DNA from 3 places in the Pseudomonas sp. LR2-20 genome. Region 3 is predicted to be linked to each of the others. Evidence: riboswitches for the same ligand, from Rfam matches in the RefSeq annotation. Region 3 holds a riboswitch; each other region holds the start of a gene.

Region 1 (9,694 bases), 570 kb from region 3:
CCCAGTCGCCCTGCCCGCCTTCGCTCGGCCGGTCGCGGCCATCCGCTGCAGCTGGCGGCGGCGCAGAGGCTGGCGCATCAGGCGCCGTGCGGCGGCGATGGCGCAAGGCAAACTCCGCCACGGCGTCGACATCACCTTCCTCGATCGCCTGCCCGCCACGCCAGGCACAATGGGCACGGGCGGCGCGCAGCCAGACCAGGTCGGCACGCAGGCCATCAACGCCGGCAGCAAAGCAGCGCTCGGTGATCCAGGCCAGGGCCTGATCATCCAGGGCGATCTCCGCCAGCCCTTGGCGCGCCGCCTGGCAGCGCTCGCGCAGTTGCGCCTGGGCGCTGGCCCACTGCTCACAGAACGCCTGCGGGTCGCTGTCGAAGGCCAGCCGCCTGCGAATGATCTGCTGACGTGCCTCAGGGGCTGGCAGGCCTTCGAGCGCCACATTCAGGCCGAAGCGGTCGAGCAACTGCGGTCGCAACTCGCCTTCCTCGGGGTTCATGGTGCCGATCAGGACGAAACGGGCACTGTGCCGATGGGAAATACCATCGCGCTCGATGCGGTTGGTGCCACTGGCGGCCACATCCAGCAACAGGTCAACCAAGGTGTCAGGCAGCAGGTTGACTTCATCGACATACAGCACACCACCATCGGCATGGGCCAGCACACCGGGAGAAAACTGCGCCTTGCCCTGGCCGAGTGCGGCATCCAGGTCCAGTGTGCCGACCAGGCGCTCTTCGCTGGCACCCAGCGGCAAGGTCACGAACGGGCCCTCGCCCAACAGGTCGGCCAGGCCGCGGGCCAGGGTGCTCTTGGCCATGCCACGCGGGCCCTCGATGAGCACGCCACCGATCTTCGGGTCGATGGCGGTAAGGCACAGGGCCAGCTTGAGGTTGTCGGCACCGACCACGGCAGCCAGCGGAAATTGCACGGGTTCACTCATTTCAAGCCTGTTCCTCGCCGTCGAGCAACTGCGCCTCAAGGGCCTCGCGATAGTCACCGGGGGCTTCCCAGAGCCCACGCTGCTGGGCTTCCAGCAAGCGTTCGGTGAGGTCTCGCAGGGCCTCGGGGTTGTGCTCGCGCATGAAGTCGCGTGTCGCCGGGTCGAGCACATAGGCATCGGCCAGCGACTGGTAGTGATGGTCATCAATCAGGTGCGTGGTGGCGTCGAAGGCAAACAGGTTGTCGACCGTCGCTGCCAGTTCGAACGCACCCTTGTAGCCATGGCGTTTCGCCCCGTCGATCCATTTAGGGTTCAGCGCCCGGGCACGGATCACGCGGTTGAGTTCTTCCTTCAGGGTGCGGATCCGCGGCCGGTCGACCTGGCTGTGGTCGCCGTGGTAACTGGCCACTGCCACGCCGGACAAGGTCTCCGACGCCGCCAGCATGCCACCCTGGAACTGATAGTAATCATTGGAATCGAGCAGGTCGTGCTCGTGGTTGTCCTGGTTCTGCAACACCGCCTGCACCTGGCCCAGGCGCCGGGCGAACTGGGCACGCGCCGGCGTGCCCTCGTCGCTGGCACCGTAGGCGTAACCGCCATGGTTGAGGTACACCTCGGCGAGGTCGTCGCGGCTGTGCCACAGGCGACCATCGATGGCATTCTGCACGCCGGCACCATAGGCACCAGGCTTGGCCCCGAACACCCGCCAGCCGGCCTGGCGCGCCGCCTGCTCGGCATCCACGCCCTGTGCCTGCAGGCTGGCGCGTTCGTGACGCACCCGCGCGGCCAGGGGGTTGAGGTCGTCCGGCTCGTCCAGTGCCGCCACTGCCTGCACCGCAGCGTCGAACAGGCGGATCAGGTTGCCGAAGGCATCGCGAAAGAAACCCGACACACGCAGCGTCACGTCCACCCGCGGGCGATCGAGCAGGCTCAGCGGCAGGATCTCGAAGTCGTCGACACGCTGACTGCCGGTGGCCCAAACCGGGCGCACGCCCATCAACGCCATGGCCTGGGCGATGTCATCCCCCCCCGTGCGCATGGTCGCCGTGCCCCACACCGACAGGCCCAGCTGGCGCAGGTGGTCGCCATGGTCCTGCAGGTGCCGTTCGAGGATCAGGTTGGCCGAGGCGAACCCCAGCCGCCAGGCCGTGGTGGTTGGCAGGTTGCGCACGTCCACGGTGTAGAAGTTGCGCCCGGTCGGCAAGACATCCAGGCGACCCCGGCTGGGGGCACCGCTGGGGCCGGCCGGCACGAAGCGCCCGGCCAGCGCGGCAAGCAGGCCGTTGATTTCTGCCGCGCCGCACGCATCCAGATCAGGCGCTACCTGCTCACGCAGGGCTGTTACCACATCGTGCACCGGCTGCCATTCGGGCTGCTCGGGCAACTGCACCTGACCCTGCAGCGCCTGCTCGATGATGCGCAACGCCAGCAACTCAAGGCGCTCGCGGGTATCGCCACAGGTGCGCCACGCGCCTTCGTTCAAGGCTTGCAACAGTGCCGGACGCGGGCCTGACCAGGCCTCACCGAGGTCGCAATCGAGGGGGTCGAAGCCCAGCGCCAGTGCCTTGGCCAGTGTGCGCAACAGGCTGGCATTGCCACCGCGGCCATCGCCACGCTCCACGCGCAGCAAGGCCAGCAAGGTATCGATGCGCAGGCGTGCCTGCGGCGACTGGCCGAAGACATGCAGGCCATCGCGAATCTGCGATTCCTTGAGGTCGCAGAGGTAAGTGTCCAGGCGCGGCAGCCACACCGCGGCATCGTCCAGTTGGCCTTCCAACTGCAACTCACGGTCGATGTGGTTGGCCTTGACCAGCTCGAGAATGTCGCGCTGTAGCTCGCGTGCGCGGCGTGGGTCGAGCAACTGGGCTTCGTAGAATTCGTCCGCCAGCTGCTCCAGGTGACGCAGGGGACCATAGGTTTCGGCGCGGGTCAGCGGCGGCATCAGGTGATCGATGATCACCGCCTGGGTGCGGCGCTTGGCCTGGGCACCTTCGCCTGGGTCGTTGACGATGAACGGATAGATGTTCGGCAACGGGCCGAGCAGCGCGTCCGGCCAGCATTGTGCGGACAGGCCGACGCCCTTGCCGGGCAGCCATTCCAGGTTGCCGTGCTTGCCGACGTGGATGACGGCATCGGCGGCAAAGGCATGGCGCAGCCAGAAGTGAAACGCCAGGTAACCATGCGGCGGCACCAGGTCAGGGTCGTGGTAAACCGCGCTGGGGTCGACCTGATAACCTCGCGCCGGCTGGATGCCGACGAAGGTCAGGCCAAAGCGCAGGCCGGCCACCATCAGGCGACCAGCGCGGTACATCGGGTCCTGCTCGGGCGGCCCCCAGCGCTCCAGCACAGCCTGGCGGTTGGCCTCGGGCAGGCGTTCGAACGCCGCCTGGTAATCGGCCAGGCTCAGGCTCTGGGCGCAGGGGCGCTGGTCGAGGTGCTCGAGGTCGTTGGTCACCCCACCGAGCAACTGGTGAATCAATTGCGTGCCGCTGCCTGGCAGTTGCGCAAGCGGATAGCCCTCGGCCTGCAGTGCCTCGAGAATGTTCAGGGCAGCCGCCGGGGTGTCCAGGCCGACGCCATTGCCAATCCGGCCATCGCGGGTCGGGTAGTTGGCCAGCACCAGCGCCACACGCTTCTGCCCATTGGGCAGGCGCGCCAGCTCGACCCAGCGCCGTGCCAGCTCGGCGACAAAATCCATGCGTTCGGGGTGAGCGCGGTAGCAGACCACGTCGGACTGGCTGCGCTCGCTGCGCCAGGCCATGTCCTTGAAGCTCACCGGGCGGGTGATGATGCGCCCGTCCAGTTCCGGCAAGGCGATGTGCATGGCCAGGTCGCGGGCACCGAGGCCCTGCTCGCTGGCTTCCCAGCCGGGCTGGTTGTCCTGTGCGCAGATGGCCTGCAGCACCGGGATATCCCGGCGAAACGGCCGCAAGTTGGGGCGCTCTGGGCTGGACAGGGCAAAGCCGGTGGTGTTGATCAACACCTCGGCGCCCACTTCGTCCAGCCAGGCCTCGACCTGCTCCAGGCAGGCGCTTTCCTTGAGGCTGGCCACCGCGATGGGCAGTGGGTTGAGCCCGGCCGCCTGCAAGCGCTCGCAGAACACGTCGATGAACGCGGTGTTGGCGGCCTGCAGGTGCGAGCGATAGAACAGCAACGGGGCTACTGGGTATTCGCTGTGCCACTGGCTGTACCAGTCCTCGAGCAGCGCACCGGGTTTGCCCGGGTGATACACCGACGTGCGCGGCAAAGGCTGCGGTTCGTCCCAGCTGTAATCGCGCCCCAGCCACTGGTTGGCCAGGCATTTGAACAGGTTGACGGCATTGCTTTTGCCGCCCTGGCGCAGGTAGTGCCAGAGCCGCTCGGCCGCCTCGCCGGTGACTGTGCCCAGGTCGGTCAATTCCGGGTCAGGGCGATCATCGCCGGGCACCAGGATCAGCTGCACACCGCGCGCGGCCAGTTCGACCAGCTGCTCGACGCCGTAGCGCCAGTAGCCGACGCCGCCGTGCAGCGACACCAGGATCACATTGGCATGGCGCAGCACCTCGTCCACATACAGGTCAACCGAAGCATGGTTCTGCACCTGCATCGGGTTGGCCAGGCGCAGGCTGGGGAAGTCGGCCGGCAGTTGCTCGGCGGTTTCGGCGAGCAATGCCAGGTGCGAATCGCCGCTGCAGAGAATCACCAGCTCGGCGGGTGTCTGGCCGAGGTCGGCGATGCTGTCGTCCGGCACGAAGCCGCCGGGCTGGGTCCGCAGCAGGTGCATGGGTCAGGCGCCCAGGGCCTGGCGCAGGCGCGTTTCCAGTTGCGCGGCATCGAGGTCCTGGCCAATCAGTACCAGGCGGGTGATGCGTGGCTCGCCGGCGCGCCAGGCGCGGTCGAAGTGCTTGTCGAAACGGGTGCCCACGCCCTGCACCAGCAGGCGCATCGGCTTGCCTGGGATGGCCGCGAAGCCTTTGGCGCGCAGGATGCCGAACTCCACCACCAGCTGGGTCAGGGCATCGAGCAGCAGGCTTTCGTCGGCTTCGGGCAGGTCGATGGAGATCGAGTCGAAGGCGTCGTGGTCATGATCGTCATGATCGTCGCTGTCATGGTGGGAATCGTGGTGGGTGCGGCGGCCGTCGATGTGCGCCTCGGACTCTGCACCCACGCCCAGCAACACCTCCAGCGGCAGCCGGCCGCTGCTGGCCTCGATCACCTTGACCGCAGGCGGCAGCTCTTCGGCCACTTCGGCACGGACCTTGGCCAGGCCTTCGGCGTCGATCAGGTCGGCCTTGTTCAGCACCACCAGGTCGGCGCTGGCCAGCTGATCGGCGAACAGTTCGTGCAGCGGCGATTCGTGGTCCAGGTTGGGGTCGAGCTTGCGTTGCGCGTCGACCTGTTCCGGGTAGGCGGCGAAGGTGCCGGCGGCCACGGCCGGGCTGTCGACCACGGTAATGACCGCGTCAACGGTGCAGGCGTTGCGGATTTCCGGCCACTGGAAGGCTTGCACCAGCGGCTTGGGCAGTGCCAGGCCACTGGTTTCGATGAGGATATGATCGAGGTCGCCGCGGCGTGCGACCAGTTCGCGCATCACCGGGAAGAACTCTTCCTGTACGGTGCAGCACAGGCAGCCGTTGGCCAGTTCATAGACGCGGCCGCTGGCTTCTTCCTCGGTGCAGCCGATGCTGCATTGCTTGAGGATTTCGCCGTCGATGCCAAGCTCGCCGAATTCGTTGACGATGACCGCGATACGGCGGCCCTGGGCGTTGTCGAGCATGTGGCGGAGCAAGGTGGTCTTGCCCGAGCCGAGGAAGCCGGTAACGATGGTGACGGGGAGCTTGGCCAGTGTTTTCATGTCGCGTTGCCCTTGGCAGGTTGGCGCGGGCACACGGGACGAAAGCCGCAGGCCAGGCCGGCCGGGCTCGTTCGCCACCGGATCACCCCGCCCGGTTGAAAGTCGAAATCGTCTCGAGGCAGGTCTCCTGGCTTGCACCGTTCCAGCTCTTTGCAAGAGGCTGGCGGGATGACGCCTTCCCGCGCGTTGGCGCAGTGGCTGTGTCGATCCGTTATGGGTGCCTACAGTTGCGGGGGCAGCCGCGGCTTGAACCGCGTTCCCGTCTTAGCTTCGGCCTGGCCGAAGAACCTCGAAGTCGCAAGGCTACGCGGGGGGTGGCGGGGGGTCAACTGTTGCCTGGCAGGTGTTTGCCGAAAGTGTTGCAGCGCCTATGAGATCGAGCGCCGCCCGCGCGGCGCATCGCGAGCTGCGCTCGCTCCTACGTTTGTTTCCGGCCAGTAACGCCTGTGCCAGGCGCGCGCGACCGCCTTGTTGGTACGACGCGATATCGCGCCATGCGCCAAGGCGTTCGCGCGAAAATCCCCCAGGAATAATTGGCCCGAAACAAACGTAGGAGCGAGCGTAGCTCGCGATGCGCCGCGCGGGCGGCGCTCGATCTCATAGGCGCTGAAACGCTTTCGGCAAACACCTGTCAGCCTCTACGCGCCCCCCTTCGCGCCCTCACTCCAACCCCCGAAGGAACCGCCGGCATCCGCTACTGCCTGATGCTGTATCGATTTTCAGCTTAGCTATAGATACACCTGCTGCCCCTCAAAACGGAGCCGGCATGAAGAAAAACCCAATCAGCCGACGCAAGAACGATCATCTGGATATCGTACTGGCCGCCGGCAATAGCTCATACGGCGTAGACCCAGGCTGGTCGGCACTGCGTTTTGAACACTGCGCATTGCCGGAATTGGCCCTGAACGACATCGACCTGGGCACCCAACTGTTCGGCCATACCCTGCACGCCCCGCTGCTGATCAGTTCCATGACCGGCGGTGCCGAACGCGCACGCTTCATCAACCAGCACCTCGCCGAGGCTGCCCAGGCACTCGGCATCGCCATGGGCGTGGGCTCGCAACGCGTCAGCCTGCGCAGTGGCCACGACCAGGGCCTGACCACCGAGCTGCGACGCCTGGCACCCGATGTGCCACTACTGGCCAACCTCGGCGCTGCCCAGTTGCGCGAGGCAGATGGCCTGGACCTGGCGCGCCGCGCCGTCGACACCCTGCAGGCCAATGCCCTGATCATCCACCTCAACCCCCTGCAGGAAGCCGTGCAGCCAGAAGGCGACCGTGACTGGCGCGGTGTGCTGAAACGCATCGAAACCCTGACTACCCAATTGCCGGCGCCGGTGATCGCCAAGGAAGTCGGTGCAGGCATATCGCCCAGCGTGGCGCGCATGCTCTGCGATGCTGGCGTCGCCATGATCGACGTGGCCGGTGCCGGCGGTACCAGCTGGGCAGCGGTGGAAGCCGAACGCGCCAGCAGCGCCGCCGAACGCGAGGTCGCCCTGGCGTTTGCCGACTGGGGCATCCCCACCGCTCACTGCCTGCTGGCCGTGCGCCACGCCGTGCCGGAAATCGGCCTGATCGCCTCTGGCGGCGTGGCCAATGGCGTCGATGCCGCCAAGGCCATTCGCCTGGGTGCCGACCTGGTAGGCCAGGCTGCCAGCGTACTGAGCGCCGCCGTGAGCTCCACCCAGGCTGTGGTGGAGCATTTCGATATTCTCCTGCGCCAGCTGCGCATCGCCTGCTTCTGTACCGGCTCGCGCAACCTCGCGCAGTTGCGCAGGGCACGCTTGCTGCCGAGCCACCTGCCACCGCCATGAGGCCTGTTGCTGTGGCATGATCAGTGTCCCCTTCCCGCTGGCGCATCGGCATGCTGATCGACGAAGAACTGACCCTGAAAAAGCTCGAAACCTTCCTCGCCTTCATGCGCAGCGGCAACCTCGGCCGCGCCGCCGCTGAACTGTCCACCAGCGCGGTCAGCGTGCACCGCGCCATCCACTCCCTGGAAAGCGCCCTGCGCTGCCCGCTGTTCAAGCACGAGGGCCGCCAGTTGATCCCGCTTGAAAGCGCCTACGTGCTGGAAAAGAAAGCCCGCCAACTGATCCAGGACGCCGAGCAGATGGTGCGCCAGACCCGCGAAGCCGCCGGTTTCTATGCCGAGCGCTTCCGCCTCGGCGCGCTGTATTCGCTGACCGTCAAGACCGTGCCAAAGCTGGTAATGGGCCTGAAGCTGCGGCGCAGCGAGCTGAACATTGACCTGACCCTGGGCTCGAACGTCGACCTGCTGCAACGCCTGAAGAACCACGAGCTGGAAGCCATCCTGGTGTCATTGGACGAGAGCGCGGCCGACCCGGCCTGCGAACAGCTGCAGCTGTTCTCCGACGACATTTTCCTCGCCGTGCCGACCGATTCACCGTTCGCCGAGCAGCAGGAAGTGGACCTGGCAGACCTGGCCGACTCCACCTTCATCACCCTGACCCAGGGCTTCGCCACCCACCGTGATGGCGCACGGGTGTTCCAGCAGGCGGGGTTCGAGCCCAAGGTGGCGATGCAGGTGAACGACATCTTCACCCTGCTGAGCATGGTCAGTTCCGGAGTGGGGTTCGCCCTGCTGCCGGGGCGGATCGCAGCGGTGTACGAGAACCGCGTGAAGCTGATTGCGCTGCAGGCGCGCTATCGCTTGCAGCAGCATATCGGAGTGGTGTTTCTCAAGGCTCGGGAGCGGGAGCCGAATTTGTTGGCGTTGTTGGCTGAGTGCCGGATGTACAGCAGGGAGAATTGAGTTGGACCATTCGCGGCAAAAGCCGCCCCCACAGCGATCGCCTCTGCATCAAGGCAGCGCGGTTCCTGTGGGAGCGGCTTCAGCCGCGAAGAGGCCAGTACTAGCCAACCAATCCCCTGACGCAGAAATACAGCACTGAAGGCCCCATCAGACACCCCAGCCCGGTGTGGAAGGTCGCTGTCAGCGCACCATAGGGCACCAGCCTGCGATCCGTCGCGGCCAGCCCGGCTGTAACACCCGACACCGTCCCCGCCAACCCACCAAACACCATCGCCGAGCGCGGGTTGTCCAACGCCAGCAACCGCGCCGAAACCGGCGTGAACACCATCACCAGGATCGCCTTGATCAACCCGGTGGCAATCGACAGCGCCACCACATCCGAACTCGCCCCCAGCGCCGCCCCGGTCACCGGCCCGACGATATAGGTCACCGCCCCGGCACCGATGGTGGTCATGCTCACCGCATCCCGGTAACCAAAGGCGTAGGCCACCGCGCAACCGACGATGAACGGCAGCACCGTCCCCAGCAACAGCGACACCGCACCAATCAACCCGGCCTTGCGCGCTTCGGTGGCCTGCACCTCGAAGGCCGTGGCGACGATGGCGAAGTCGCGCAGCATGGCCCCGCCCATCAAGCCGATGCCGGAGAACAGCGCCATGTCGGCCAGGCCCTTCTGCCCGCCGGTCACGGTGCCACCCACCCAGGCCAACACCAGGCCGATGACGATGGCGATGGCCGAGCCGTGAACCCGGCCAAAGGTCAGGTACTTCGACAGCAGCACCGACAACCACATGATCCCGCCGACCACCGCAAAGGCAGTGATCAGGCCATTGTGCTCCAAGGCATTGTCAATGATCGGCCACATGATCAGCGCCCTCCTGCAGGGGCGACCTGCGCATTGGAGACTTCTGGCGCATCAGGCGCCGGCAAGGGCTCGCCGCGATGGCTACGGCTGATCACGGCAATGGTCAGCCCGCACACCAGCACCGCACCGATCGCCGCCAGCACTGCCACCGGCCCGCCGTGCAGGGCGGTGACCACGTTCTGCTGGGCGGCCATGGCCACCACCACCGGGATGTACATGGCGCCCCAGAAGCCGACGCCGAACTCGCACTCCTTGCTCATGCCACCCTTACGGTGCATGTACAGCC
Region 2 (9,694 bases), 890 kb from region 3:
GCCGACCTCGACCTGCAGCAACTGCTCCCTGGGCAACCCACGGGCACGTGCCAGCAGCAGGCGCATGACGCCGCCATGGGTGACCAGCAGCACGCGCTTGCCGGCATGCTGCTGGCGCAAGCGGCCGATGGCGGCCAGCACACGCTCGGCGAAGGCTGCGACAGGCTCCCCTGCAGGCGGTGTGTAACTGTAAGGATCGGCCCAGAAACGCCCCAGCTCGTCAGCCTGCATCTGCATGATCTGCAAGGCACTGCGACCTTCCCACTCGCCGAAATGCAGCTCTTGCAGGTCAGCTTCGAGCTGTACCGGCATGCCCAGCTGCGCGGCAAAGCGCGCACAGCGCTGCAACGGCGAGCTGACCAGCACATCCCAGGGGCCAGCACCTACCAGGGCTTCACGCATCTGGCCCCAGCCCTTGTCGGTCAAGGCATCGTCCAGGCTGCCGCGCAGGCCGCCGCCCAGTTCGGTTTCACCGTGGCGCAGCAGGTCGAGGATCATGCCGGGCGATCCGCCACCGCCGCTTCGGCGAAGGTTGCCATTTGCCCGTGCAGGGCACAGGCCAGGCGTATCAGCGGCACCGCCAAGGCGGCGCCACTGCCCTCACCCAGGCGCAGCCCCAGGGCCAGCAGCGGCTCGGCCTGCAACGCGGCGAGCAGGGTCTTGTGCCCAGGCTCCGCGCCCTGATGAGCGAACAGCAACCAGTCACGGCTCTGCGGATTGAGGCGCACCGCCAGCAGTGCAGCGACGCTGCAGATGAAGCCATCCACCAGCACCGCGATACCCTGCTGGGCACAGGCGAGGTAGGCACCAGTCAGCGCGGCGATCTCGAAGCCGCCGACACAAGCCAGCGCCTGCAGCGGCGCATCGGCGCGCAGGCCGTGCAGCACCAGGGCGCGCTCGATCACTTCGGCCTTGTGGCGAACACCTGCGCTGTCCAGGCCGGTACCCGGGCCGCTCAGCTCACGTGCCGGGCAGGCCAGCAAGGTGCTGGCCAGGGCGGCAGCGGCAGAGGTGTTGCCGATGCCCATTTCGCCACCGATGAACAGTTGCGCCCCCTTGGCCGCCGCTCGCAGGGCACTTTCACGGCCAGCCTGCAAGGCAGCCTGCAGTTGTGCATCGGTCATTGCCGGCTGGCGGGCAAAGTTCGCAGTGCCAGCGCCCAGGCGCAGGTGAAGCACCCCAGGCAGTTCCAGCGTTGGGTCGATGGTGCCCAGGTCGACCACTTCGAGGCTGGCCTGCAGTTGGCGCGCCAGCACACTGATCGCCGCGCCACCGCCGACGAAGTTGCGCAGCATCTGCCCGGTGACCGCCTGCGGATAGGCCGAAATGCCCTCCTCGACCACACCGTGATCGCCCGCGAAAATCGTGATGGCGACCTGATCCAGGGTTGGCCGCTCACACCCTTGCAAGCCGGCCAGTTGCACGGCCAGGCCTTCGAGCTGGCCAAGCGAGCCGGCAGGTTTGGTCAGCTGCTGCTGACGGGCGCGGGCCTGGTCCATGGCGGCGTTGTCGAGAGGTTGGCAGGCATCACGCCACCAGGCTTGATTCATAGAGCGGGTCCTTTGAGCATGAGAGGTAGGCCGGCCACGGTCAGCACCACACGCTGGCAGCGCTCGGCAACCGCCTGGTGCAACCAGCCGGCCAGGTCGACGTAACGGCGGGTCAGCTCGCCCATGGGCACCACGCCCAGGCCGGTTTCATTGCTGACCAGAATAAGGGTGCCGGGCAACTGTTCCAGGCAGTCGAGCAGCGCATCGCGCTCTGCGGCCAGGCGCTGCTGATCTTCGAGCATCAGCAGGTTGGTCAGCCACAGGGTCAGGCAGTCCACCAGCAGGCAGCGGCCTTCGGCGGCTTCTGCGCGCAACACATCGGCCAGCGCCAGGGGCTCCTCGATCAGCCCCCAGTCGGCTGGCCGACGATCACGGTGCAGGCGCACGCGTTCGTTCATTTCGCCATCGAGCGGCTTGCTGGTGGCGATGTAGGTGACGGGCAGGCCGCTGTCGCTGGCCAGTTGTTCAGCCAGGCGGCTCTTGCCCGAACGGGCGCCGCCGAGGATCAGGTTGAGCATGTCAGGCGACTCCACACAGGCTTCGCAGTTTCGCGGTATCCAGATGCGTTTCCACAAGGTCGGCCAGGCGCTCGATATCACGTTCGCGCAGGGCTTCGTAATCGATGGCCTGCGCGTTCTCCAGCCCCGCCCAGCGCAGCAACGCGGCACATGACTGGCTGCCCTCGAACAGGCCATGGAGGTAGGTAGCGAGGATCTGGCCATCGGCGCTGACCGCGCCGTCACAGCGGCCATCGGCAAGCTGCACGGCAGGCTGCTCCAGCGCAGGGCCTGCGGTAACGCCGGCATGAATTTCATAACCAGCGACCGGTGCGGCTTCCAGGTTAAGGGTCCCGGCAACGTTGCGCAGTTGCTTGTCGGCTTCGAGCACTGTGACGTAATCGAACAGGCCCAGCCCCGGGCTGGAGCCGGCGGCCCCCTCCAGGCCGAGCGGGTCGTGTACTTCGCGCCCCAGCATCTGCAGGCCACCGCAGATACCGATCAACTTGCCGCCATAGCGCAGGTGCCGCGCGATGGCCTTGTCCCAGCCACGCTCGCACAGCTGCGCCAGGTCGCCGCGCACGCTTTTCGAGCCGGGCAGGATGATCAGGTCGGCAGCCGGGATCGGCTGGCCTGGCCCGATGAACTGCAGGTCGACCTGCGGGTGCAGGCGCAGCGGGTCGAAATCGGTGTGGTTGCTGATGCGCGGCAGCACCGGGACGATCACCTTGAGCAGGCGATCCTGCTTGGCGCCCTGGCGGATGTCGATGCCATCCTCAGCTTCCAGGTGCAGGTCGGTGACATAGGGCAACACACCCAGCACGGGCTTGCCGGTGCGTTGCTCCAGCCAGTCCAGGCCCGGCTGCAGCAGCGCGATGTCGCCGCGAAAGCGGTTGATGACAAAGCCCTTGACCCGCGCCTGCTCGCTCGGCGAAAGCAGCTCGAGGGTGCCGACCAGGTGGGCGAACACCCCGCCACGGTTGATGTCGGCAACCAGGATCACCGGGCAGTCGACCGCCTCGGCAAAGCCCATGTTGGCGATGTCACCCGCGCGCAGGTTGATTTCCGCCGGCGAGCCCGCCCCTTCGACCATCACCACCGGGTAGGCCGCGCTGAGGCGCTGGTGCGAGGCCAGCACCGCTTGCATGGCGATGGCCTTGTAGTCGTGATAGGCCACCGCGTTCATGCTGGTGACGGCTCGACCCTGGATGATCACCTGGGCGCCCGTGTCACTGTTGGGCTTGAGCAGGACCGGGTTCATGTCGGTGTGCGGCGCCAGCCGGCAGGCCTGGGCCTGTACCGCCTGGGCGCGGCCGATTTCGCCACCGTCGGCGGTGACGGCGCTGTTGAGCGCCATGTTCTGAGGCTTGAACGGCACCACACTGACGCCCTGACGCAACAGCCAGCGGCACAAGGCGGTGACCAGTGTGCTCTTGCCGGCATCGGAGGTGGTGCCCTGCACCATGAGGGTGGTCATGCCGTTTCCTTCTGATAATCGGCCAAGGCCTGGGCCAGGCGCTGCTCGTCTGCGGCATTTGCCGGCAGCCCAAGGCGCACGGCCGCAGGCTGCTCGAACAGGCGCACGAGGATGCCGCGACGGGCGAGAAAGTCATGCAGGTGGGCTGCGCACGCGCTGCGCACGTACTGGAACAGGTCGCAGCCACCGCTGGGGGCCAGGCCACAGGCCTGCAGCAGCGTAGCCAGGCGTTGACTGGCCTGGGCGCAGCGCTCGATCTGCGCTCGATGCGCCGTGTGGTCGGCAAAGCAGGCTTGCGCCAGCACCCGGGTCGGGCCACTGACTGTCCAGGGGCCGAGCAGCTCGGCAAGGCGCTGCAACAGCGGCAGTTCGGCCACCACGCAGCCCAGGCGCACACCGGCCAGGCCAAAGAACTTGCCGAACGAACGCAGCACGATCAGCCCTGGGCGCTCGGCGCAAGCCGCCACACTGTGTTCGGGCGTGTTGTCCATGAACGCTTCGTCCACCACCAGCCAGCCACCGCGTTGCGCGAGGCGCGCATGCCAGGCCAGCAGCCGCTCAGGCGACACGAGCCGCCCGGTCGGGTTGTTCGGATTGACCAGCACCAACACGTCGAGCTGGTCGAGCTGCGCCTCGACCTGGCGTTCGTCCAGTTCGATCAGCTGGTGCCCCGCTCGCCGCCAGGCATGCGGGTGCTCGGCGTAGCACGGCGTCAGCACGCCAACGCGCCCAAGCGGGCGCAGCATGGGCAAGGCCTGGATCGCCGCCTGTGAACCTGCCACCGGCAACAGTTGCGGCACGCCGTAGTAGCGCCGCGCGGCGTCTTCCAGACCGTCCTCGGCTTCCGGCAGCCGGGCCCAGGCGTCCAGTGGAATCGACGGAATCGGGTATGGCCAAGGGGCGATGCCGCTAGACAGATCTAGCCAGTCTTCGCGGGCGATCCCGTATTGCCGTACCGCCCGCAACAGGCGGCCACCGTGTTCAAGCATTCAGATAGGCCCCCACGCAGATCAGCAATAGCCACAGCCATACGCCACGCTGCACCAGGTTCCAGCCGCGCTCGATGGCATCGGCATCAGCCATTGGCCCTTCACCCAGGCGCGGGCGCTCGTGCAACTCGCCGTGGTAAACCGCAGGGCCGCCGAGCTCGACACCCAGCGCACCGGCACCGGAGGCCATCACCGGCCCGGCGTTGGGGCTGTCCCACAGTGGCGCCTGTTTGCGCCAGCAGGCCAGGGCCAGGCGCGTCTTGCCAAGCAGTGCGTAAGTCAACGCCACCAGCCTGGCGGGAATATAGTTCAGCACATCGTCGATGCGCGCCGCGCACCAGCCAAAGCGCTCGAAGCGTTCGTTGCGATAACCCCACATGGCGTCCAGGGTATTGCTCAGGCGGTACAGCACCACACCCGGCGCACCGGCCACCACGAACCAGAACAGCGCGGCGAACACCGCATCGCTGCCATTCTCCAGCACCGATTCGGTGGCTGCTCGGGCGACCGCTGGCGCGTCCAGCTCGCGGGTTTCCCGGCTGACCAGATAACCCACGCGGCGCCGCGCTTGCTCAAGATCACCCTGGCGCAAGGCGTTGGCCACTGGCAGCACGTGCTCGCCGAGGCTGCGCAAGCCGAGGGCGCAATACAGCGCCAGCACGTCCACCAGCCAGCCTACATAGGGCAGCCAGGACAGAATCAGCGCCACCAGGGTCAAGGGCACGACAGCCAGAAACCAGGCGCTCACGCCGTGGCTGCGCCAGCCGCGCCCACCGGCATTCAAGCGGCGCTCCAGGCTCGACGCCAGGTTGCCGAAACCCACCAGCGGGTGCCGGCGTTGCGGCTCACCCAGCAGCGCGTCCAGGGCCACGCCGGCCACGGTCAGCAAAGCGACGCTCATGGGCGTTCTCCCCATTGGTTCTCGAACAGCATGTCACTCAAGGGGCGTTCCTCGGCCCAGTTTTCCTGTACCAGCATTGGCTGTGCATAGAACGCGGTGACCGGCCCCAGGCACAGCACCGCCACCGGCTTGGCCCCGGCCGGCATGCCCAGCAGCGCGGCCAGGGCTTGCGGGTCGAACAACGAGACCCAGCCCAGCCCCAGCCCCTCGGCACGGGCGGCCAGCCACAGGTTCTGGATCGCGCAGGCCAGCGAAGCCAGGTCCATCTCAGGTAAGGTGCGGCGGCCGAAGATGTGCGACTCGCGGTTGTCCATCAGGGCTGCTACCAGCACTTCGGCGCAATCGCTGATGCCTTCGACCTTGAGCTTCATGAACTCGTCAGAGCGCTCGCCCAGCGCGTCGGCAGTACGCACCCGCTCCTCTTCGACCAAGGCCTGAATACGCACACGCAGCTCGCGCTGGCTGATGCGGATGAAACGCCACGGCTGCATCAGGCCGACACTCGGCGCCTGATGCGCGGCGGCCAGCAGGCGGCCGAGCAGCTCAGGGGCGACCGTGCCGCCGGCAAAATGGCGCATGTCGCGGCGCTCACCGATTGCGCGGTAGATAGCGGCGCGCTCGGCAGCGCTGTAGGCGTGATCGCTCATGGCCGCAACAGCGCCGCCGCCGCATCAGGGTTGGACGGGAAGTAGAAGTGCACGTAAGAGGCAGTCAGCCGGCCCAGTCGATACACCGCTTCGTTGCCGCGCCCGCCATTGGGGCTCAGGCCTCGCGCGATCGGCTCCAACTCGGTGCTGGTCAGCGAGTGGTGGTAGGTATGCCCGCGCAGGGTGCCTTCCGGCAAGTCCACGGCCTGCAAGGCCAGGGCCGCCAGGCGCTTCTGCATGGTTGCCTCGCCTGGCAGCAGACCGAGCAGTCCGGCACGCTCGCCAGCGACATCGGTCAGTGCATCGAGCAGGTACAGCATGCCGCCGCACTCGGCCAGCAACGGCTTGCCCTGGGCATGATGGGCACGGATCGCTTCGCACATCGGCGTATTGGCAGCCAGCGCCTGGTGATGCAGCTCAGGATATCCCCCCGGCAGATACAGGCTGTCCACGGCCGGCAGCGCCTGATCATGCAGCGGCGAGAAGAACGCCAGCTGTGCGCCCAGATCACGCAACAGATCGAGGTTGGCGCCGTAGGTAAAGGCGAACGCTTCGTCACGCGCCACACCAATGCGAACACCGCTCAGCGACGCAGCGCGCGGCTGTGGCTCGGGCGCGGCAAAGGCCACCGGCGGCGGCAAGGTGGCATCGCAGCTGGCGCCGAGGGCTTCGGCGGCAGCGTCCAGGCGGGCATCCAGGTCGTTCAGTTCGCTAGCCTGGACCAGCCCCAGGTGGCGGCTGGGCAGCTCGATACCGCGCTCGCGTGACAGCCCGCCATACCAGCGCAGGCCCTCGGTCAGGCTGCCTTCGAGCAGTTGCGCGTGGCGCAGGCTACCGACCCGGTTGGCCAGCACCCCGGCGAACGGCAGGTCGGCCTGGTAACGCGCCAGGCCCAGGGCCAGGGCACCGAAAGTCTGGGCCATGGCCGTGCCGTCGATCACCGCCAGCACCGGCACGCCGAAGTGGCGGGCCAGATCGGCGCTCGACGGGGTGCCATCGAACAGCCCCATCACCCCTTCGATCAGGATCAGGTCGGCTTCTTCTGCGGCTTGCCAGAGCAGCCGGCGGCTTTCTTCGGCGCCGATCATCCACAGATCGAGCTGGTACACCGGCGCGCCACTGGCCCGCTCAAGGATCATCGGGTCGAGGAAATCGGGGCCGCACTTGAACACCCGGACGTTACGCCCAAGGTTGCGGTGCAGGCGGGCCAGGGCTGCAGTCACGGTGGTCTTGCCCTGGCCAGAAGCGGGTGCCGCGATCAGCACCGCCGGGCAACTGCGCGCTTCACTCACAGTTCGACGCCCTTCTGCGCACGGATACCGGCCTGGAAGGCGTGCTTGAGCATGCCCATCTCGGTGACGGTGTCGGCCAGTTCGATCATTTCAGGCTTGGCTGCGCGACCGGTGACGATCACATGCTGCATCGGTGGCCGGGCCTGAATGTCACTCAGCACCTGGTCGAGGTCGAGGTAGCCGTGCTTGAGGGCGATGTTCAGCTCATCGAGTACCACGAACTGCACGCTCGGGTCTTGCAGCAGCTGGCGCGATACCGCCCAGGCCGCTTCGGCGGCTGCGATGTCACGCTGGCGGTCCTGGGTCTCCCAGGTGAAGCCTTCGCCCATCACGTGGTAGCGCACCTGCTCTGGGAAGCGGCGGAAGAACAGCTCCTCGCCGGTGCTGTTGCGGCCCTTGATGAACTGCACCACACCGCACTGCATGCCATGGCCCAGGGCCCGGGCGAGCATGCCGAAGGCCGAGCTGCTCTTACCCTTGCCGTTGCCGGTGAGCACCAGCAGCAGCCCGCATTCGTTGGGGGAATTGGCGATGCGTTCGTCGATGACCGCCTTCTTGCGCTGCATGCGCGCCAGGTGGCGTTCGTCGCGTTCGGTGGATTCGCTCATGAAGGGTTCTCCGCAGGCTGGCACCACATGAACAGCGGCGACAGGTAATAGGCGGGCAGACGGAGAACGCGCAGGAGCCATGGCCGGAGCCACGGTGCACCGCGCATCACCCTCCGTGATGCCGTTGGCAGTATCAGGCCGGTCTCCGGGCTTGTGAGCGAGCCATCCGGCCCAAGCCTGCGCGCCTTCCCGGGTACCTGTACCCAGTGGCCCTGCGCGGCCGTTACTCACCTACCGTTGCGGGGGCAGCGCCGGAATCGCGCCTTGTTGGCGACCACCGGCTTCCCAGTTTCACCCTGCCCAGTCGGGGCTGGCAGGGCACCTGAAACACGCCGCGAAGGTTAGAGGGTTGCACCGGGAGCGTCAAATCGATATGCGGGGTGTCTGGCCTGGTTTTTGCGCCAGGGCATGAATCGAGCGCCGCCCGCGCGGCGCTCGATCTCACAGGCGCTACAAAAACACCGACAGACACTACCCGCGGCGGAGCAACGCCAGCACTGCGTCGGTCACCTCGCGAGTGGTTGCCTTGCCACCCAGGTCCGGCGTGTGCAGGCCACTTTCGGTCACCGCTTCGATAGCCGCCATCAGCTCGCGCGCAGCGGCGGCCTCGCCCAGGTGTTCAAGCATCATCACCGCCGTCCAGAATGTCGCGATCGGGTTGGCCACGCCCTTGCCGGTGATGTCGAAGGCCGAGCCGTGGATCGGTTCGAACATCGACGGGAATTCGCGGCTCGGGTTGAGGTTTGCAGTGGGCGCGATGCCCAGGCTGCCGGACAGTGCGGCGGCCAGGTCCGAGAGGATGTCGGCATGCAGGTTGGTCGCCACCACCACATCCAGCTGCTCGGGCTTGAGCACCATGGTGGTGGTCACCGCGTCCACCAGCTCACGGGTGGTGCGCACATCCGGGTAATCCTTGGCCACGTCCGCGAACACTTCGTCCCACAGCACCATACCGTGGCGCTGGGCGTTGGATTTGGTCACCAGGGTCAGGTGCTTCGCCGGGCGAGTGCGGGCCAGTTCGAAGGCGAAACGGTGGATGCGCTCCACGCCCACGCGGGTGAAGGTCGAGACCTCGGTAGCCACCTCGATCGGCAGCCCCTGGTGCACCCGGCCACCGCTGCCGGAGTATTCGCCTTCGGAGTTCTCGCGCACGATCACCCAGTCGATTGCCTTGCCCTTGGCCAGCGGGCTGGCAATGCCAGGCAGCACGCGCGCCGGGCGTACGTTGGCGTACTGGTCGAAGCCCTGGCAGATCGGCAGGCGCAGGCCCCACAGCGACACATGATCGGGCACTTGCTGGCTGCCCACGGCGCCGAAGAAGATGGCGTCGAAGGCCTTGAGCGATTCCAGGCCACCCTCGGGAATGTACTGGCCCTCACGCAGGTAGCGTTCCGAGCCCCAGTCGAAGTGCTGGAAATCAATGCCGAAGGTACCGCGCCTGGCCGCCAGGGCCTGCAGCACTTCCACTCCCGCCGCAATCACTTCGACCCCGATGCCATCACCCGGGATGGCGGCGATCTTGTAGTTGTTCATGTTTCGACTCCCATGCTTGCTGTGGCCCGCCGGGCTTGTGCCAGCGGGGATGGGGCGAGTATATGTAGTGAAATCAGGGCAGCAGTTAACCCTGGATTACCTCTTAAGTAACCATGGGTTAATGATGAATCCGACACAGGACCTGGGCTTCTTCCATCTGCTGGCCAAGCAAGGCAGCCTGGCCGCCACGGCCCGTGAGC
Region 3 (9,694 bases):
ACTTGGTGATGTTGAAGAAGCTCATCAGCGTCTGGGTGATGGTTGGATAGCCGCTCCACGGCGCTTCACCGTAGCCGTTGTAGAGGCGCAGCACCATGAAGCCGAGCAGGGCAATGACGCCGGCCATCAGCAGCCGATGCTGGCGCTCGGCGGCGTCGCTGCCACGGGCGAACCACGGGCCCAGGCCATAGCCCAGGGCGATCACGCCGATCCACGGCAGCACCGGGTAGGAGGTGCGCAGGCGCAGGTTCTCCGAGACTTCCAGCCAGCCACGCTCATGCAGGATCGCCCACGGCACGTGCATGGCCGAGTCCACGCCGAAGTGCAGGCCGTCGAGCAGGTTGTGCCCGGCGATGATCAGCGCGCCCAGGGTGAGCAGGGCAGGGCGTGGCAGCCACACCAGCAGCGACAGGGCGATCATGCTCACGCCGATGGCCCAGATCACCTGCATGTAGATCACGCTCGGCGGCAGCTGGAAGGTCCAGGCGAAGTTGACCAGGGTGAATTCCAGCACCACCAGGAACAGCCCGCGCTTGAACAGGAACGCCGAGACATCGCTGCGGCCCTGGTACTTCTCGCCATACAGCCAGGCCGACAGGCCGGTGAGCAGGACGAACACCGGGGCGCACAGGTGGGCCAGGGTGCGGCTGGCGAACAGCGACGGGTCGGTGGCATCGATGCTCATCGGGTCGCTGACCTGGCGGTGCAGGAAAAAGGTTTCGCGCACGTGGTCGAGGAGCATGAACAGGATCACCAGGCCGCGCAGGGCATCGATGCTCTGCAGGCGCTGGGTAAGCAGGGTGGGGGTGGCTGAGGCACTGGTCATGGAAAGGGTCGCAGGCAGGAATCAATGTCAAATGAAACGTTATCTTATAACTATTTTATTTGCGGTTGATAGCAGTTTTTGAGTTGCCTGAGCTGGCCTCTTCGCGGGCAAGCCCGCTCCCACAGGTACTGTGCAAGGCCTGAAGCTTTTGCAATCCCTGTGGGAGCGGCGGTTCGGCGCCCCGATTCACCCGCGAAGAGGCCCTCAAATCAGAAGGTGTAATCCACGGTGGCGAAATACGACCGTGGTGCGCCCATCACCCATTGCTCGCCACTGAATATCGACGCCACATACTCCCGGTCGAACAGGTTGTTCACCTGCAACCCCAGCCGCACATCCGGAAGCACCTGCCAGCCGATGTTCGCATCGACCACGGTATACCCCGGCGCACGCTGGCTATTGGCCGTGTCGGCATAGCGCTCATCCACATACCGCGCGCCAATCCCGGCTTCCACCTGCTGGCCAAAGCCCTTGCTCAACCACAGGTTGGCCGTGCGCCGCGGTACATTGGCCGGCCGGTTGCCGGCACGGTCCTGGGCCACGCCATCGACCACCTCCTCGAAGTCATCGAACTTCGCCCGCACCAGCGCGGCATTGGCCGACACCTGCCACTGCTGCCCCAGGGCCAGCTCCAGCGACATCTCCAGGCCATCGGAGGTCTGCTGCCCGGCCTGCTGCGCCTCGTGGGTGATCGGGTCATCCACCAGCAGCTTGCGCTTGACGATATGGAACGCCGCCAGCGTCCACTCGCCACGGCCCTCCCAGAAGCGCTGCTTGAGGCCCAGTTCGGTCTGCTTCGCCTTGGTCAGGTCGTAGTGCATCTGCGTCGGGCTGAGGCTGACCAGGTTGTCCACGCCGTCCTCGCTGGTGGAGTACTGGCCGTAGAGCGACAGGTCGTCGCTGACCGCGAACACCAACCCGGCGCGCCAGTTGCCGCCTTGCAGGCTGCGGTCGTTGCGGCTGCCGTCGACCAGGTTGTCGCGGTCGATATGGTTCTGGTCGCGGCGCACGCCAGTCACCAGCGACAGGCGTTCGCTGAGTTGCAGGCGGTTCTCGGCGAACAGGGCGAAGGTGTGGGTGCTGGACAGCGTCTGCGGGCGGGTCGGCGAATCGCTGTGGAACCCGCCTGGGCTCGGCTGCCACGGGTCGATGAAGTCGCCGCCCACATCGTTGTAGGGCCGGTTGCTGTCGACGTTGAAGCGCACCTTGTTGTACTCGACACCGACCAGCGTCTTGCTGGCCAGGCCAAGCAGGCTGTGGTCGAAGCTGAAGGTCTGGCGGTCGCCGACCTGCTCCTGGTTGTGCTTGATCTCCAGGTAGCTTTGGCGCTCCAGTTGCTCGCGCCCGGCGTCCCAGCTGTAGTTCTCGGCGTTGCGCCAGTGGCGGCGGCTCTTGATGTAGTAGAGCTGGTTGCTGGCGCTGAGGTGGTCGTTGATCGCCCAGTCGGTGGTGAATCGGCTCCACTCGTCGTGGTAGCGCTGTACGTCGTTCTGGATGTTGTAGTTCTTCTTGCGCAGGCTGCTGCGGTAATGGCCGTCGATCAGCGGCGTGCCGTAGTAGTTGGCGGGCTGGGCGTCGCCGCGCTCGTGAGCCAGGGTGAAACTCAGGTCGTCGCTGGCATCGAAGCGCAGTGCAACACTCAGGGCCAGGCTACGTGAATCGGTGCGGTCGACCCAGCCGTTGCCGGCCTGCTGGTTGAGGGTCAGGCGGTAGCTCAGGCGCTCGCTGAGGCTGCCACCGCTGTCCAGGCCGAGCTGCTGGCGATCCCACGAGCCGTAGCCCAGACGCAGGCGGTTATGGATGTCGCCGGTGAACGGTTTTTTCGGGATCACGTTGATCACCGCCCCGGTGGCGCCTTCGCCATACAGTACCGAAGCCGGGCCGCGGATCACGTCGATCTGCTCGACCATCCACGGGTCGACCGGGAAGGTCTGGGTGCCGGCCCCGGTGTACAGGCGCGCCCCGTCGAACAGGGTCATCACCGAGCCATGGCCGGCGAAGCCGCGTGCCGACAGGCCGGTGCCGCCATCGCCTGGGTTGCCGATGAAGGTGATGCCGGGCGAGCGGGTCACGGCGTCTTGCACGGTGAGGTTGTTGCGCTGCTCGATCTGTTCGGCCGTGATGTTGCTGGTGCTGGCTGGGGTTTCCAGGGCACTGAGGTGCAGCCGTGAGCCGGCTTCGGTCGGCGTGGCCAGGTCGACGCGCTGTGGGTCACGGGTATCGGTGATGGCCGTGGAGGGGAGGTTCAGCACCGGTTCGTCGGCCAGGGCTGGCAGGGTAACGGCCAGGCAGGCCGCCAGGGGATGAAGCTTGATCAATCGGGACATGTCGTTCCACTGCTGCAGGAATGAATGGATCCCGGTGGAAAACACGCAAAGGCGCACCCCGTACGCAGGCGCACGCGGATACCGGCCTGCGCCCGCCCACCGCGGGTTGCCAAGTAGCGCTTCAGGCCGGTCTCCGGGCTTGCGAGGGTCGTGAGGCCTTCACCTTCCCATGCTGGCGCACAGTGGTGTGTCGAAGGCATCGCTCGCTTACCGTTGCGGGGGCAGCGCCGGACTTGTCGTGGACCACGACGCACCGGCTTCCCGTTTCACCCTGCGCACGGCGGCGCAGGACACCTGAAACTGGCGCGCATCTGACCATTGAATGGCCAGTGCGTCAAATGCGTGTGTCAGCGCCCGCGGCGGCGCGACACCCGTGCCTCGATGTTCTTGCGCCCGATCAGCAGCGGCGGCTTTTCCACCACTGGCTCATCGGCCAGCCACTTGTACATCACCAGGCAGTCGACCAAGCCCAGGCGGGCATGGCGATAGGCTTTGGGCAGCCGGCCAACGGTCTCGAAGCCCAGCTTGGTCCACAACGCCACGGCCACTTCGTTGCTCGCCACCACCGAATTGAACTGCAACGCCAGGAAGCCCTCCTGGCGCGCCAGCTTCTGCGAGTGCTCGCACATCAGCCGGGCCACGCCACGGCCACGGGCGGCCTCGCAGACCATGTAGCCGCAATTGCCGACATGTGCGCCCGGGCCGGCGGCGTTGGCCTTGAGGTAGTAGGACCCGAGCAGCTCGCCATCCGCTTCGGCCACCAGCGTGTGCAGGGGCAGTTGCAGCCACAGCTGGCGTGCCTGCTCGAGGTTCAGCTCGGGGTCGAAGGCGTAGGTTTCGCGGGCCTGGACGATGGCCTGGAAGGTCGGCCAGAAACGCTCGAAGTCGTCGGGCGTCATGGGGCGGATGTGGATCATGGCGGTTCCTGCAATGGCTAGGCCGCCAAGTCTGGGTGGCGCGGCGCCGTCGCGCAAGGGCGGCGACGCCGCTTGCCTTCAGCCGTTGGCCTTGCCCACCGCATCCATGGCGCGGGCCGAGTAGACCAGCGCGGCCCCGGCGTTCATCGCCACGGCCACACCCAGGGCCTCGGCGATTTCCTCGCGGGTGGCGCCGTGCTTGACGGCTTGCTGTGAGTGCACGGCGATGCAGCCGTCGCAGCGGGTGGTGACGGCCACGGCCAGGGAGATCAGTTCGCGGGTCTTGGCGTCGAGGTGGTTGGTCTTGGCACCCGCGCCGCTGGCGGTCATGTAGCCGGCCACGGTGTCGGGGGACAATTGCTTGAGATCGCCGATGCCGGCCATCAACTGCTTACGGTAGGCGTCCCAGTCCATCATGCTCATCGTCTTCACCTTGGGGAGGTTGCGGGAGGAGCTTTCAGGCTAGTCGAATTTGCGCCTGTCGCCGGCAGCCGGTGACAGGCGCAAGCGGGCCATCAGATGTAGACGAACACCAGCACCAGGGCTGCGACCACCAGCCACTTCTCCAGGTAGTAGCGCATGCGGTTGCGCTTCTTCAGCGCCTTGCCACGCTCGCGGATCTTGTAGATGCGGGTGAACAGGCGGTTGATGCCGCCGGTCTTGTCGCCGGCATCGTTGGGCGCGGCGGCAGCGGCCATGACGTTACGGCTGAACCAGCGGTTGAACGCGGTGGCCCAGCGGTACTTCAGCGGGCGCTCGATGTCGCAGAACAGGATGATGCGGTTGTGCTCGGTGGTGTTGGCTGCATAGTGGATGTAGGTCTCGTCGAAGACCACGCCCTCGCCATCGCGCCAGGAGTATTTCTCGCCGTCCACATCGATGTAGCAGCCGTCATCGTTGGGCGTGTCCAGGCCAAGGTGGAAGCGGTACGAGCCGGCATACGGGTCACGGTGACGGACCAGCTTGGCGCCCGGTGGCAGGGTGGCGAACATCGCCGCCTTGACCGTGCCGATGCCTTGCAGCAGCTCGGTGGTGCGTGGGCACAGGGTCATGGCCGACGGGTGGCTTTCGCCGTACCACTTCAGGTAGAAGCGCTTCCAGCCGGTCTTGAAGAACGAATTGAAACCGACATCGTCATAATTGTCGGACTTCTTGATTTCGCCCACGTGCAGCAGCTGCTGGGCTTCGGCGCGGATCTCCTGCCAGTGATCCTTGAGCGGCTGCAGCTCGGGGAAGGCTTCCACCGGCAGGTAAGGCTTGGCCGGGTGCTTGGAGAACAGATACAGGAAGCTGTTGACCGGGGCCAGGAAGCTGGAGTGGTCGCCCAGCTGACGGGTCAGCTTGTGGCGTACCCGACCGCGCAGGTGAACATAGGCGATCGAGAGGACGAAGATCAGTACGAGTGCAATTTTCATGGACGGTTACTTGTCGAAAAATGGCCATGCGCCATGGCATAAGTCCGGCAGCATAAACAATCATGGGGGGAGTTTGTACATATTGTTACGCCAATGCCGGATGACTTTGGTGTAATGGCCTATGGTGTGCGCAAACGATTCGTGCAGTGGAGATCGCCATGGTCCAGGACATTCGCCCCAGTGGCGCCCCCTTCAAACGCCTGTTTTTCGCCTTGCCCGTCAGCGACGCCCAACGCCGTGCGATAAGCCAGTGGCGGCGCGGTCTGGGCCTGCGCAGCGGCAAGCCGGTGCCCAGCGAAAACTTCCATCTGACCTTGCTGTTTCTGGGTGATGTGGATGCGGCCCAGGTGCCTGCCGTGTGCGCGGCGGTGGACAACCTGGCGCGGCCGGGCGCGCCGTTGCGCTTGCTGCTGGATCAGCTGAAAACCTGGCCGCGGGCCAATGTGTTGGTGCTGGAACCACAGGAAACGCCAGCTGCCTTGCGCCAGTTGGTCTATGGCCTGCAACAGGCGTTGTTGCCGCTGGGGTTCGAGGAACAGGCCCGTGACTACCGCCCGCACCTCACCTTGTCACGGGACTTCCACGGCCAGGCCCCGGAGGCGGCCGTGGCACCTGATTTCCATTTCAGCGCCAGGCACTTCACCCTGTACGAATCGCGCAAAGGCCGTTACTGGCCGCTGGCGCAGTGGCCGTTGGCAGACTGACTGCAGGAGGCCACTGGCACTTACCGGTTCATGCTCTGCGGGGCGCATTCTGGCGAATGCCTGGTTGTTGGGCGCAGCAGGGCGGACAGCCCCAGTAGCAGCAAGGTGCCAATGACCATTATTGCCCAAGCCCAGTGCAAGGAACTGAGGTGGTCGCGCACTACACCGGCCATCAGCGGTACGGTGGCGGCAATCAGGTAGCCACCACCTTGTACGAATGCCAGGAGTGCACCGGCTTGCGCTGGCGAGTCGGCGTGGTCGAGGGTGACGATGAGCGAAAGCGGGAAAAGTGCACCGATGCCCAGCCCCAGGCATATAGTGGCCGCTATCGCGAGCTGCAGCGGAGCGATCATCAAGCATGCCAAGCCCACAAGTAGCAGGATTATCACCATCGTCAGCGGCTGCCTTCGGTCGGGGTAGCGTTGAATGAGGGCTGAAACCAGCAGGCCGGCGAAGACTTCCGTCAGAGTAAGGGCTGCCAACAGGTAACCGGCATCAGCGGCAGTCCAGCCCAATTCGACATAGAACGGCGCAAGCCAGGCAAGCACCAGCGTATAGGCCCCGGTACCAAGACCGAAGAACAACAGCAGCAACCAGGCTCGCCCGTTTCTGTATGGCAAGCGGGCATCGCTGCGGCTAACGGGGTGGCGACCGACGGCGAACAACCAGGCGAGCAATCCGAGCAATGCCGGCAAAGCCGCCACCCCCAAGGTCAGCTGCCAACCCATCAGGGCCGCGCCAGGGGCCGCAAAGGCGGCGGCCAGAGCTGCGCCGCCCATGATGCCCGTGGTGAACAACCCCATCAGCATACCCCCGCTATCAGGGTGACTGCGCTTGATGAACGCGGGCATCAATGCCTGGATCACTGCAATGCCGACACCTCCCAGAGCCGCTGTGGCGATCAGTGCCGAACTCGACGTTACATAGGCCCTCGCGGCGCAACTCATGGCAATCAGCGAGATACCCAGCGCCACGCCGTTGACTTCACCCGCAAGGCGCAGCAGCCATGGGCCGGAGAGCGCAAACAGGCCCATCATCATGACCGGCAGAGTCGTCAGCAGGCCGCCTTCTGCGTTGCTCAGGCCCAGTTCATGCTGCAGTGTTCCCAGCAATGGGCCGATGGCGGCCATGATGGGGCGCAGGTTCAATCCGATCAGGACGGCCAACAAGCCGACGCACGCTTTGTTTGGCAGGTTACGCATCGTGAGGTTGCTCCTGCAGGAAGGCACCTATCGCCAGGTTGAAGGCATGGGCGTGGGGGATGTTGAACACATGGCCGTCGCCCGCCAGGGTTATCTGTCGGGCGTGAGCGATGCGGAGGCTGATTTCCTCGGCTTCCGAGCGTGGGCTCATGGAGTCTCCTTCGGCTGCGAGCACCAGGGTCGCGGCTTGGATAAGCGGCAACTGGTTGCTGACGTCGAAGTGCTTCATGCCATTGCACCAGCGGATCTGGTCTTGCGCGGACAATTGAGCGGCTTGGGCATGCCAAGCCTGGTAGAGCCGCTGGCCGCGGGCAGAGTCCGCGAAATCTGCACCGACCAACGCCGGCCAGGTTGACTTGAATCGCTTCAGGCATCCATCCGTCTGCCGCAGGCCTGCGGCCCAGTCATCGAGCATCCTCTGCCGATGTGAAGTGTTCATGGTGACGAACGTACCGGCGACGACCAGTTTCTGCACCGCTTGCGGAGCATGACAGGCCATTTCGAGTGCCACCATCCCGCCCAGTGACAGGCCGATCAGGTGTGTGCTGTCGAGCCCCAAGTGATCGAGCAGTGCCAGCATCTCCAGTGCCTGGGTATGTGCTGTGATACCTTCGGGCGTTTCACTGGACGCGCCGTGGCCCAGTAGGTCGGATACGATGACGCGATGGCCGAGGCCAAGCAGCGCGCTGACCTGAGGTATCCAGGCCCGCCCGCTGTTACCGAGGCCGTGCAATAGCAAAACCGGGCTGCCGGCGCCTGCGTCGTAATAGTAATGTCGATGCTGTCCGTGTGTGAAAAATGCCATGTGTATCTCCTGATCCTTCAGCCACATGCCCGTCAAGATAGCTTAACGTTAAGATAGTTTAAAGGCGTCGGGGTTCAGGAATGTGCACGGGTTAACGTTGATAATTTGCACGATCGAGGGAAGCGATGAATGACCATGTGGATTTCGTGGTGGCACAATGGGCACAGGCGATGCCCTCAGTGGATGTCACATCCATGGAGGTATTCGGGCGTATGGTGCGCATTCAGAAACACCTGGAACGCATGCGTGCCGAAGCGTTGGCACAGTACGGATTCAAGGAAGGTGAGTTCGATGTGCTGGCAACGCTGCGTCGAGCAGGGGCGCCGTACCGCTTGACGCCAACTGAACTGTATCGTTCGTTGCTCATCACTTCGGGGGCCATGACCAACCGGCTGGCTCGGCTGGAAAGCGCCGGGATGGTCGAGCGTATTGCCGACAGCCACGACAAGCGCAGTTATCAGGTTGCACTGACCGCCGGGGGGAGGGCATTGATCGAGAGGGCCGTCCTTACACATACCGAGATTCAAGAGTTGGTGTTGGCCCCTTTGGATGCACAGCAGCGGGCAGTTTTTGCACAATTGCTGAAGCAGTTGCTCGCGCATCTACCCGGCGAGGGGGCTCCCACTCAATGAACTGGAATATTCAGGAGGAATTTCCATGCTTCACAGCAACTACCTCAAGCAATTGGACCTGCAGGACATCGTGGTGTTTCTCAACTTGCTGGAGCTGCGTAGCGCCAAGCGCACTGCCGAGCTGATGAGTGTCAGCCAGCCCACGGTCAGCTATTGCCTCAAGCGCCTGCGCGGGTGTTTTGACGACACGTTGTTTTCTTCTTCGCAGGGTGTGCTTCAGCCGACCACCAAGGCTGAGAAGATCGCTCCCTATCTGCGGGTGGTGGTCGAGTCCGTCAACCGCTGCGCAGAAGACGACAGCGCGGTGTCGCTGCAAGCCGTGCGTAAGATCTGGAGACTTTGTGCCCCGGAATATTTTGAACTGTCATTCCTGCCTCAGGCCCTGGCGGTGCTGTCTCGCACCCATGGCAACACGTCGCTGCATCTGGATCGCCTGAGCCGTGACCTCCCGGTGGACCGGCTGATTTCGGGTGAAATTGATATTGCCATCGGTTTTGGACCGGGCTATCACCAGATGCACCCCGAACTGCAATGGCAGGCGGTGATCAACGATGATTTCGTATGTCTGACCAGCCTGGACGCGCTGGTGAACGATGGTGCAATGAGCCTGGATGAGTTTTGTGCCTCGCCCCATGTATTCCCCACGCCATGGATCTCGGAAAAGAACATGGTCGACAGCTGGTTAGACAAAGTGGGACGCTCGCGCAATGTGCTGGTGCGCGCCAACGGCTATCAGGCCTGCGTGAACATCGTTGCCGCGGTGCCTGCCACCGTTGCGTTACCTGCGCGGTTGTTACCGCTGTTGCGGATCCCCGCGCAAGTGAAAGTCTGCCAGCCGCCGCTTGGCTTTCCCAGCTTCACCTTGG

Evidence for each region. Region 3 has a riboswitch for cobalamin ahead of OCX61_RS16955 (TonB-dependent receptor). Riboswitches for the same ligand answer to the same signal wherever they lie in the genome.
Region 1: linked by a shared signal. The riboswitch ahead of cobW (cobalamin biosynthesis protein CobW) and the one ahead of OCX61_RS16955 (TonB-dependent receptor) in region 3 are both predicted to bind cobalamin.
Region 2: linked by a shared signal. The riboswitch ahead of cobO (cob(I)yrinic acid a,c-diamide adenosyltransferase) and the one ahead of OCX61_RS16955 (TonB-dependent receptor) in region 3 are both predicted to bind cobalamin.

Annotation. Positions count from the first base shown of each region.
Region 1 covers NZ_AP025944.1:3,236,061-3,245,754, forward strand. Annotated here, with positions in the region: gene OCX61_RS14460 (magnesium chelatase ATPase subunit I) at 1-934, opposite strand, end outside; gene cobN (cobaltochelatase subunit CobN) at 936-4,697, opposite strand; gene cobW (cobalamin biosynthesis protein CobW) at 4,701-5,768, opposite strand; cobalamin riboswitch at 5,869-6,075, opposite strand; gene fni (type 2 isopentenyl-diphosphate Delta-isomerase) at 6,535-7,581, shown strand; gene OCX61_RS14480 (LysR family transcriptional regulator) at 7,632-8,543, shown strand; gene madM (malonate transporter subunit MadM) at 8,644-9,408, opposite strand; gene madL (malonate transporter subunit MadL) at 9,411-9,694, opposite strand, start outside.
Region 2 covers NZ_AP025944.1:4,696,524-4,706,217, forward strand. Annotated here, with positions in the region: gene OCX61_RS21040 (histidine phosphatase family protein) at 1-498, opposite strand, end outside; gene cobT (nicotinate-nucleotide--dimethylbenzimidazole phosphoribosyltransferase) at 495-1,550, opposite strand; gene cobU (bifunctional adenosylcobinamide kinase/adenosylcobinamide-phosphate guanylyltransferase) at 1,547-2,068, opposite strand; gene OCX61_RS21055 (cobyric acid synthase) at 2,070-3,524, opposite strand; gene cobD (threonine-phosphate decarboxylase CobD) at 3,521-4,513, opposite strand; gene cbiB (adenosylcobinamide-phosphate synthase CbiB) at 4,506-5,414, opposite strand; gene bluB (5,6-dimethylbenzimidazole synthase) at 5,411-6,061, opposite strand; gene OCX61_RS21075 (cobyrinic acid a,c-diamide synthase CobB) at 6,058-7,353, opposite strand; gene cobO (cob(I)yrinic acid a,c-diamide adenosyltransferase) at 7,350-7,961, opposite strand; cobalamin riboswitch at 8,081-8,302, opposite strand; gene OCX61_RS21085 (tartrate dehydrogenase) at 8,433-9,494, opposite strand; gene OCX61_RS21090 (LysR family transcriptional regulator) at 9,619-9,694, shown strand, end outside.
Region 3 covers NZ_AP025944.1:3,802,659-3,812,352, reverse strand. Annotated here, with positions in the region: gene OCX61_RS16960 (acetyltransferase domain-containing protein) at 1-826, opposite strand, end outside; gene OCX61_RS16955 (TonB-dependent receptor) at 1,036-3,153, opposite strand; cobalamin riboswitch at 3,261-3,466, opposite strand; gene OCX61_RS16950 (GNAT family N-acetyltransferase) at 3,501-4,070, opposite strand; gene OCX61_RS16945 (carboxymuconolactone decarboxylase family protein) at 4,149-4,493, opposite strand; gene lpxO (lipid A hydroxylase LpxO) at 4,586-5,485, opposite strand; gene thpR (RNA 2',3'-cyclic phosphodiesterase) at 5,644-6,189, shown strand; gene OCX61_RS16930 (MFS transporter) at 6,210-7,391, opposite strand; gene OCX61_RS16925 (alpha/beta fold hydrolase) at 7,384-8,196, opposite strand; gene OCX61_RS16920 (MarR family winged helix-turn-helix transcriptional regulator) at 8,322-8,828, shown strand; gene OCX61_RS16915 (LysR family transcriptional regulator) at 8,854-9,694, shown strand, end outside.